DNA from 3 places in the Exiguobacterium sp. s36 genome. Region 2 is predicted to be linked to each of the others. Evidence: riboswitches for the same ligand, from Rfam matches in the RefSeq annotation. Region 2 holds a riboswitch; each other region holds the start of a gene.
What was found. Region 2 has a riboswitch for S-adenosylmethionine ahead of KNP95_RS13880 (MetQ/NlpA family ABC transporter substrate-binding protein). Riboswitches for the same ligand answer to the same signal wherever they lie in the genome.
Positions count from the first base shown of each region.

Region 1: another riboswitch for S-adenosylmethionine. It lies ahead of mtnK (S-methyl-5-thioribose kinase); the one in region 2 lies ahead of KNP95_RS13880 (MetQ/NlpA family ABC transporter substrate-binding protein).
Region 3: another riboswitch for S-adenosylmethionine. It lies ahead of KNP95_RS09430 (Na+/H+ antiporter NhaC family protein); the one in region 2 lies ahead of KNP95_RS13880 (MetQ/NlpA family ABC transporter substrate-binding protein).

Region 1 is NZ_JACSLW010000001.1:1,065,311-1,068,581, reverse strand. It holds gene KNP95_RS05350 (2-hydroxy-3-keto-5-methylthiopentenyl-1-phosphate phosphatase) at 1-191, opposite strand, end outside; gene KNP95_RS05345 (2,3-diketo-5-methylthiopentyl-1-phosphate enolase) at 188-1,345, opposite strand; SAM riboswitch class I at 1,415-1,516, opposite strand; SAM riboswitch class I at 1,722-1,824, shown strand; gene mtnK (S-methyl-5-thioribose kinase) at 1,906-3,057, shown strand; gene mtnA (S-methyl-5-thioribose-1-phosphate isomerase) at 3,054-3,271, shown strand, end outside.
Region 2 is NZ_JACSLW010000008.1:50,707-53,977, forward strand. It holds gene KNP95_RS13870 (aminotransferase class I/II-fold pyridoxal phosphate-dependent enzyme) at 1-416, shown strand, start outside; gene KNP95_RS13875 (iron-containing alcohol dehydrogenase family protein) at 413-1,429, shown strand; SAM riboswitch class I at 1,470-1,574, shown strand; gene KNP95_RS13880 (MetQ/NlpA family ABC transporter substrate-binding protein) at 1,647-2,468, shown strand; gene KNP95_RS13885 (methionine ABC transporter ATP-binding protein) at 2,478-3,271, shown strand, end outside.
Region 3 is NZ_JACSLW010000003.1:296,899-300,169, reverse strand. It holds gene KNP95_RS09435 (GGDEF domain-containing protein) at 1-1,256, shown strand, start outside; SAM riboswitch class I at 1,353-1,448, shown strand; gene KNP95_RS09430 (Na+/H+ antiporter NhaC family protein) at 1,501-2,802, shown strand; gene KNP95_RS09425 (TVP38/TMEM64 family protein) at 2,830-3,271, opposite strand, start outside.

The DNA.
Region 1 (3,271 bases), on a different contig from region 2:
TAAGCCCGGGCAGCCGCGCTCGGCAATAGTTGAAACAGTTGACCGACGCCGGAGCGGATTGAAATCCGTTGTTCGAGGACCGCATCTTTCAACTCGACCCAAGCCGGCGGGGCGAACGCTTTCATCAAGGCGATGATATTGTCTTCCGCCGTGATCGTCCCGTCGAAGTCGCACAGGATATGGATCGTCATCGCGACGCCCACGCCTTTAACGCGGTATCGAGTTCGTCCGTCTGTCCTTCGGTGTGACCGAGGACGTGAGTGATGGCTTGGCGGAAAGCACGGGCCCCGGCGGCTGCACCGTCCGGGTGACCATGAATGCCACCGCCGGCGTTGATGACGACATCTGTCCCGAAATCACGAATGATATCGGCGACAAGCCCCGGATGAATCCCAGCTGACGGGACCGGTAAAATTGGTTTCGACCAATGCGGTTCGGCGCTCAAGTCACGAATCGCGAACGCCTCGTCCCGTGGTGTCGCGAGCGAACCGTACGGAGACGGGAAGAGCGTCAAATCGGCCCCGGCGAGACGTGGGAGTTTACCGAGTAAGAGCGAATGACTGATGGACCCGGTCAAGGCGCCGGCAAAGGCCGGGTGGGCCAAAATCGGCACACGGATGTCTGGGTCGTTCGCAAGTTCGCGCAGTGCGTCAAGACCGTACGTATAGACGTTGAATAGGAGCGCCGTCGCACCGGCCTCGATCAGCCGGAGCGCCTGGTCGCGAAGACCGAACACAGGGCCGCTCAGCGTGATGGCGTAGAGGACACGCTTCCCGGTCGCCTCAAAGTGCGCTTGAATGACGGCCGCTCCGATCCGGGCCCGTTCGAGCGACGGCGTGAGCGGATTGTCGTATAAAATCTCGTCGTCTTTGACGATATCGATGCCGCCGGCGAACTGATCGCGGAGTTGCTGCTCGAGAAACGCGAGGTCACGCCCGATGACGCCTTTGAAGATGCTCATGACGAGCGGACGGTCATGGACACCGAGCAACTCGCGAATCCCGTCGACGCCGAACTTGGCGCCTTTGAAATGAGGGGCGAGCGTTTCGGGCAACGTCAAATCGGTTAACCGAATCGAATCGTCGAGGGATAGTTTCCCGAACGTCGTCGTCAAGATGGATGAAAAGTCAGGGCTGACATTATGTAACGGATAGCGGATCGTGAACCGGCTCGTCGTCTCCGTATGGGTGGTCGATACGACCTCACCCCGGTACGCCTGTAACTGCTCTTGCTCTAAATGACGCAGCTCGGTCCATGTGCCGACGGTCAGCTCGAGGGCGATTTTGTCGGCAATGCTTGCGACCGCATCCGTCCGTTTGATTTCATATGTGGCAGTGATACTCATATGGTTCCTCCTTCCAGGCAAACAAAAAATGACCCCATGCCGAGGCAAGAGGTCATCATAAAAAATGAACTCTTATCTCTCAGCTTTCGCTGCAAGAATTAGCACCGTGCCATCTCTGGTCGGTTGCTGCGACATCATCGGGCTCGTCCCTCCGTCTGCTCTTGATAAGAATGTGATTTGAAGTTGTGAAATTTAATTGAATTTTTACACAGATTCGTCACGTCGTCAATTCCTTTTTTTCCAAAAAAAATATTTTGGGAAGTTGTTTCCATATATGCACAAAAAAAAGACGAGTGGCACGGAGAAAAGGACGTTGACAATTGTGACGTCGAGTCCGTAATATTCATCACATAAGTTCACCGAATCGAATAAACCACTCTTATCGCGAGTTGGCAGAGGGAATTGGCCCGATGACGCCGCAGCAACCGACCATTAGGCACGGTGCTACATCCACCAGACGAATGTCTGACAGATGAGAGGAACAACCATTTTGGCTGTGCCTCTTTCTCGCGGAGAAAGGGGCTTTTTTTGTGGGCAACGTACAGGAAGGGGAAAACATCATGTCATATCAACCATTTACAGAACAGTCTGTCGTCGAGCACGTCCGTCAATTAGGATACTTGCAAGACGGAATCGCCGAGTGTGAGGAAATCGGGGACGGCAATTTGAATCTCGTGTTTCGGATTCGCCAAGGCGAACAGCGCCTAATCGTCAAACAGGCGCTCCCATACGCCAAAGTTGTCGGCGAGAGCTGGCCGCTTACACTCGAACGGGCATGGATTGAACAGTTGGCACTCCGTGAGTTTGCGAACGTGGCGCCGCGTTTCGTCCCGGACGTCCTCGGTAGCGACCGGACGCTCGCCTACACGATTTTAGAAGATCTGTCTGATTATGAGATTGTCCGCATCGGTTATTTGAAAGGGGAGAGCTATCCGGAACTCGCGCGTCATGTCGGTGAATTTTTAGGCGAGACGCTGTTCGCGACGTCGGATTATGCGGCCGGCCCGATCGCGAAGAAGCGGATTGAACGTGACTATTACAACCCGGAACTGTGTGACATCACCGAGAAGCTCATCTTCACCGACCCGTTCAAAGACGCGGAGTCGAACAACATCGAGGCGGCGCTTCGAGAAGATGTCGAACGCCTCTGGCAAGACCAGGCGCTCAAGGTCGAGGTGACGAAACTGAAAGTCGGATTTGTCACGAAACATGAGGCGCTTCTGCACGGTGACCTACATACAGGCAGCATCTTCGCGACCCAACAAGAGACGAAAATCATCGATCCAGAGTTCGCATTTTACGGACCGTTCGGCTTCGACCTGGGCCAAATCATCGCCCATTTGACGCTGTCGACGTTCTATGACCCGTTCAAACGCTTCGAACGTTTCACAGACGTCTTGACGGTGTGGGAGACGTTTGAGAAGACGTTCCGGGCCAACTTTGAGCGCGCCGTCGAACCGTTCAACACGGACGGTTTTGTCGACGAGTTGTTGCGGACGATCTTCAGCGACACGATCGGCTACGCCGGTTGCGAACTCATTCGCCGTGCCGTCGGACTCGCCGGTGTCGCCGATCTCGAGACGTTGCCGGAAGCGACGCGGCTCGAACGAAAACGTGACGCGCTTGCCCTCGGGACGGCGCTCATCAAAGAACGCCACAGCGTCGAATCGATTGACGACTTGGTGACGCTTTTGTCGGGGGTGCGCGTATGACGGTCCAAAACATCCGCTTTAATTCGCAAACGGACGAACTCATCGTATTGGATCAGACGTTGTTGCCGCACGAAGAGCGTTACGTGACAATCGAGACGCTTGAACAGGCCGAACATGCCATCGAGACGCTCCAAGTCCGCGGCGCACCGGCCATCGCTTACTTCGGGGCGTTCGTTCTCGCCAAAGAGGCGGGACGGTTAGTCGATGACCCGGA
Region 2 (3,271 bases):
ACATTATCGAGGCGATCAACACGTATCAGGACCACGTCCACGTCAGCGTGTTCTCGGCCATCCAGGCGGCGGCTGTCGCTGCGCTCGAGGCGCCCCGTACCATTCGCGATGACTTGGCACGACTGTACGAGGCACGGCGTGATCGCCTGATCGACGGGTTGAACCGGGCCGGCTGGGCCGTCGAACCGCCGGAAGGCTCGTTCTTCGTCTGGGCGAAAGTGCCTGAGGGTGATGCCAAGTCGTTCTCGCGGAAACTGCTGCATGAAGCCGGTGTCGCCGTCACCCCGGGCTACTTCTTCGGCTCGGAAGGGAACGGCTACGTCCGCTTCGGTCTCGTCTCACCGGAACCGAAGATCGATGAGGCCGTCGAACGGATCGAGCGGTTGTTCGCCGCCTACGAGGAGGTGCGCGCATGATTCGTCAGGCCGTTCTTGAATATGATCACGCCGATGACGCGCTCGAACGTCTCGATGACTTGATTGCCGGTCGCCGGGCCCACGTCCTGCACGGTCAGAACGGCTATGGCGTCGTGCGCGCCGTCTATCCTGACATCGTCGACTATCCGGCGATAGCGTTCGGCGGGGAGTGCACGGACGCCGAAGTCGAACGGCTCAAACCGCTTGACGCCGATGTGTTGATCGCCATCGGGGGTGGCAAACTCGTCGACACGGCCAAACTTGTCGCCTATCAACAGAGCGTCCCGCTGATCGTCATCCCGACGCTTGCCTCGAACTGTGCCGCGTTCACGCCGCTCAGCGTCGTCTATCAGGAGGATGGGAGCTACGACCGTTATGACCTGTTTCGCGTCGTCATCGAGCGGGTCATCGTCGACTCGCGCGTCATGAGACGCTCCCCATACGAGTACTTCCGGGCCGGTGTCATCGACACGGTCGCGAAGTTTTACGAGGCACGCTATTTGAGCGGGGACAGCTCGATTGATGCCGGCGTCAACACCGGGCTCGCCTTGGCCGAACAGTGTGGACGACTCGTCGAACTCGACTTGAGCGAACATGCCTTCAAGTCATATAGCGACGACGTGCGCTTCGCAATCGATCATGTGCTCGCGATCGGCGGTGCCGTCGGAGGATTTGGTGACGCCGGGACACGGGTCGCCGTGGGGCATGCGGTCCATAACGCCTTGAGCCGATTCGACTCGACGCACGCCTTCTTGCATGGGGACAAGGTCGGCTTCGGCCTGATCGTCCAAGAGCGGTTGCGGGGCTCGGCCGATGCGCCGTACTTAGAGGCTTGGTTGAAGCGATTCGGTGCCCCGACGACGCTCGAGACGCTCGGTGTCAGACCGGGTGACATCCCAGTTCTCGTCGACTCCGTTATGACGGAGACCGAGCTGCAACAGTTGCCTGCCCCGCTCGACAAAGATTTTTTGAAAATAATTTTTGAAAATTTACAATTATCTATTTACAATTAAACCAATTAAAAGTAAGATGATAACAACTTAATAGACCGATTGCTTATCAAGAGTGGTGGAGGGACTGGCCCTGTGAAACCCGGCAACCAGATCGTAATGATCATGGTGCTAATTCCAACAGACGAAATCGTCTGGGAGATGAGCGTGTCCGACTTTGACTTGTCGTGCCCGCCACTCTGAATGAGTAGCGGGCTTTCATTTTGGAGGAGGAACATACATGAACATCAAACAGAAAACAGTACTCGCAGGAACATCACTACTCGCCGCCATCGCGCTCTCAGCATGCGGACAATCAGACGCGAGTGAGGCGCTCAGCACGGAGTCGCTCACGATCGGCGTCACGGGCGGGCCGCACCAACAGATCGCCGAGAAAGTGAAAGAACTCGCGGCCGAAGACGGCCTCGAACTCGATATCAAAGTGTTCAACGACTATAATACGCCGAACACGGCGCTCGCCGAGGGTAGCCTCGACGTGAACAGTTATCAGACGCTCTCATTCCTAGAACTGCAAAAGTCCGATAAAGGCTATAAAATCGACGACGTGTTCAAGACCGTCGCTTTCCCGATGGGTCTCTACTCAGAGAAATTGACCGACATCGAGGACTTGAAAGAAGGTGACAAGGTCGCCGTCCCGAACGACCCGGCGAACGAGCTACGCGCGCTCCGTCTCTATGAGACAGCGGGACTCATCACGCTCAAAGAAGGATTGACAGACAAGGCGACAAAACGTGACATCGCCGAGAACCCGCTCAACCTTGAATTCATCGAACTCGAGGCGTCGCAGCTCCCGACCCAGCTCCCGGAAGTCGCACTCGCTGCCATCAACACGAACTTCGCGATGGGTGCCGGCCTGTCGATCAACGAGGACGCCTTGTTCCATGAAGACACGGTCGACAACCCGTATCCGAACTACGTCGTCGTCCGTACCGACAACAAGGATGATGAAGTCGTCGCGACACTCAAATCGTACTACCACTCGGACGAAGTTCGGACGTTCATCGAAGAGACGTTCAACGGCTCAATCGTCCCGGCGTTTTAAGGAGGATCTATGATCGCACTTAAAGAAATCACAAAGACGTTCACTGTGAATAAAGGTGCCGTCACCGCACTCGACGATGTCTCGTTAACGATTGAGAAAGGCGAAATCTTCGGTATCATCGGCCGAAGCGGTGCCGGGAAGAGCACGCTCATCCGCATGATCAATCTACTCGAACGACCGACGTCGGGTCAGGTCGAGATCGAGGGACAGGACATCACGAAGCTCGACAAGCGCGGCCTCTCGAAGTTGCGTCATCGAATCGGGATGATTTTCCAACATTACAACCTGCTGAAGACGGCGACCGTCGAAGAGAACGTCGCCATCCCGCTCCGTCTTGAAGGACTTGATAAACAGACAATCCGGAATCGTGTCGACAAATACCTCGACATCGTCGGATTGACCGACCATCGGACACATTATCCTGAACAACTTTCAGGAGGGCAAAAACAACGTGTCGCCATCGCCCGCGCCCTCGCACATGAGCCGGACATCCTGCTCAGCGACGAGGCGACGAGCGCGCTCGATCCGGAGACGACCGAGTCGATTCTCGACCTTTTGCTCGATATCAACCGCGAGCTTGGACTGACGATCTTCCTGATTACCCACGAGATGGAAGTCATCGAGCGCATCTGTGACCGGGTCGCGGTCATCGAGGCAGGACAGATCATCGAGGAAGGGGACGTGCTCGACGTGTTCTCGGACCCGCAACATGCGACGACGCGCAAGTTCTTGAAGACGAACCTCGATGTCCCGAAAGAGGTCGTCGAAGAATTGAGCACGCACGGGACGCTCGTAAACTTGTC
Region 3 (3,271 bases), on a different contig from region 2:
CCCAAGATTCGTTTCTGCCGCTTGCCGGCTTGATTGTGGCCATCATCTTAAACACGGTCGTACAAAAGTATCAAGTCGGTTGGTGGTTCCGTGTCGATATCCCGGTCCGCGACTTTCTAAACATCGCGTTTTACACGTATATCGTCAGTCTCGTCTTCATTTTAGCAGCCTCGCTCTTCCGTGAGACGAACTTGCTTGTCGTCAGCAGTATCGCCGCCGCACTCACCTTCTTTATTAAGCGGCTCATCATCCAGAAAGGTCGGCAAGACGCCTTCAAATCGTTGATTGAACAATATGATGAGGCAAAAGAAGCCGTGTCGTTGTCACAAAGCGAGGCGCAAGCGATTGAGGTGTTCCTCAGTCAATGTGAACGACTCAACGAGTACGACGAAGGGTTCGTCGAGTTCAAACTGTTCGATCGCACACTTTACTTTGATTTAAAGACGCGCCAGCCGATCGATCGCCACGTCGTCTTTGATTTACTCGATGCAACCTATCCGAACGAAGCCTCGGTCGAGTATGAGATGCGCTTTGAATGGGACGCCCCGTTATCGAACGAGTTCGATGAAGACTATCATAGCTTCATCTCGGTCCGTTCCGAGGAAATCGAAGGCATCCGCACGTGGCTCGTCATGACCGGCGAGCACGTCTATGGCTATCCGCCCATCATTCAACGTGAGATTGTCAAACTGCTCAAATCGTTCAATCGAACGATCAGTCGTTGTCATGAACGCGACCGCCTCTATACCGAGAGCCGGACGGACAGCTTGACGTTGCTTGCCAATGCACGGGCTTTTTATGAATACGGGATTCAACAAATCTCGGACGGCTCGATGTACCCGATTTCCGTCGCAATGCTCGATATCGACTTCTTCAAAAAAATCAACGACACGCACGGTCATCAAGTCGGAGACAGCGTGCTCCAAGAGTTTGGTCGCCGCATCCGCCAAGTGCTCCGCACCGATGATTTCGCAGCCCGTTATGGCGGCGAGGAGTTCATCTTGCTGTTGAACCGATGCGATGTCGAAGCCGCCGTCGAGATTGCCGAGCGCATCCGTCAACAAATCGAAACCAAACCATTCCACGTTGACGGAATCGATATCCCAGTGACCGCCTCAATCGGCGTCGATACGATTCAAGCGTTCGGTGACAAACGACTAGACGATACGATTCGCAACGCCGACCGAGCGCTTTACGTCGGCGGGAAGTACGCAGGACGCAACCGCGTCGCCCATTACAATTTTTTGACGTCCTGACTCGCCCCCACGTGCATCGCGTGGGGGTTTGCTATTGACAAGCAGATTTGAAACAGGTACGTTAGGGAACGTGTCTTATAACTAAATATCACAACTTTTTTATCAAGAGAGACTGAGGGACTGGCCCGATGACGTCTCGGCAGCGGGTAACCTGTGCCAAATCCAGCGAGCGGTCTGCTCGAAAGATGAAAAAAGTGTTTCTTGTAGAGAGAGCCTTTTTTCAGAAGGCTCTCTTTTTATTTTTATGAATGAGGTGAATCGATTGGAACAACCAACAGCTAACAAATGGGCGCTCTTGCCCTTACTCGTCTTCCTCGTCTTCTTTATCGGGGCAGGCATCTACTATGACGATTTTTATAAATTTCCCGTCTTGATTGCGGCCTTGATTGCCGTCATCGTCGCGGCGATGATGACGAAAGGAAGCGTCACCCAGACGGTCGAACGTGTCGCCCAAGGCGCCGGCAACCCAAGCATCTTGATCATGGTGTTCATCTTCTTGCTCGCCGGCGCGTTTTCAAGCGTCGCCGAAGCAATCGGGGCGATTGATGCGACCGTCAATGCGGCATTGACGTTATTACCGCCTTCGCTCCTCTTGAGCGGCCTGTTCGTCATCGCGGCCTTCATCTCAATGGCGATGGGCACATCGACCGGGACGATTGCCGCACTGGCGCCGATCGCCCTCGGCATCCATGAGGAGAGCGGCGTCAATATCGCCATCGCAGCAGCGGCCGTCGTTGGCGGTGCCATGTTCGGTGATAACTTGTCGTTCATTTCGGACACGACGATTGCAGCCGTCCGCACCCAACGGACGAACATGCGCGACAAGTTCCGGACTAACTTTTGGATCATCTTGCCGGCAGCCGTCATCACAACGATTTTGCTCGCCGTCTTATCGAGCGGTGAATCGACCATCGAGCCAGCAGCGTTTGAATGGTATAAGCTGATTCCGTACCTTGCGGTCATCGTGCTCGCCTTGACGGGAATGAACGTCATCCTCGTCTTGCTCGGCGGCATCGCCCTGACCGGCATCATCGGTCTGTTGGACGGCAGTCTAGCCGTCACCACGTACGTCACCGCCATGGCGGACGGCATGATGGGCATGGCCGAGATTTCACTCCTGACATTGCTCATGGGTGGGCTCGTCGGGCTCATCTCGCATAACGGCGGACTCACGTACTTGCGTGACGCGCTCACGTCCCGAATTAAAAGACGGGCCGGCGCGGAGTGGAGCATCGCCGGGCTCGTCAGTGCGACAAACGTCGCGACGGCGAACAACACGATTTCGATTCTCGTGGCTGGTCCGCTCGCCGCGAACATCGCCGACGATTATGACATCGAACGTAAAAAGTCAGCGAGTGTACTCGATATCTTCTCGTGTGGGGTCCAAGGTCTGTTGCCTTATGGGGCACAGCTTCTCATTGCGGCCGAACTGACGAACACAGCGTCACCGGCGCTCGTTCCGTATATGTTCTATCCGTTCTTGTTGTTCATTTGCGGAGGATTGGCCATCGCCTTCAACTTCCCGCGTTTCAAAAAACGCGCTTAACGAAAACGACCTTGTGAAGCAGTCGCTTCACAAGGTCGTTTGTCGTTTCGCTTCAAGTTCACGCTTCAGCTGCTCGTTCCGTTTTCTGAAGGCACGCCGTTTAAGCAGTTCTTCGAGTCCACGGCTGATGGCCCATAGGACAATCAGTAATAAGACGAGCATCGATAATCGGAACGGGCTTTGGATAAACTCTTCCCACTGGTCGCCAATGACAGAGAAAATCAAGACGACGAGCAACTTGCCGAACCCGGCCGCCATGATGAACGTACGGAGCGGCATTTGAATGAGCGCGAGTAAGTATGTGATCAAGCTGACCGGAATAAACGGGAGCGAGTACAGAAACCCGAGTGAGACCGGACTCATGTGCTTGATGCGTTCGAGCCAATAGACGCCTTGCTTATGTCTCTCGAGCCACCGCGTCATCGGCTTTCGGAACACGTAGCGAACAGCTACAAACACAAGAATTGTT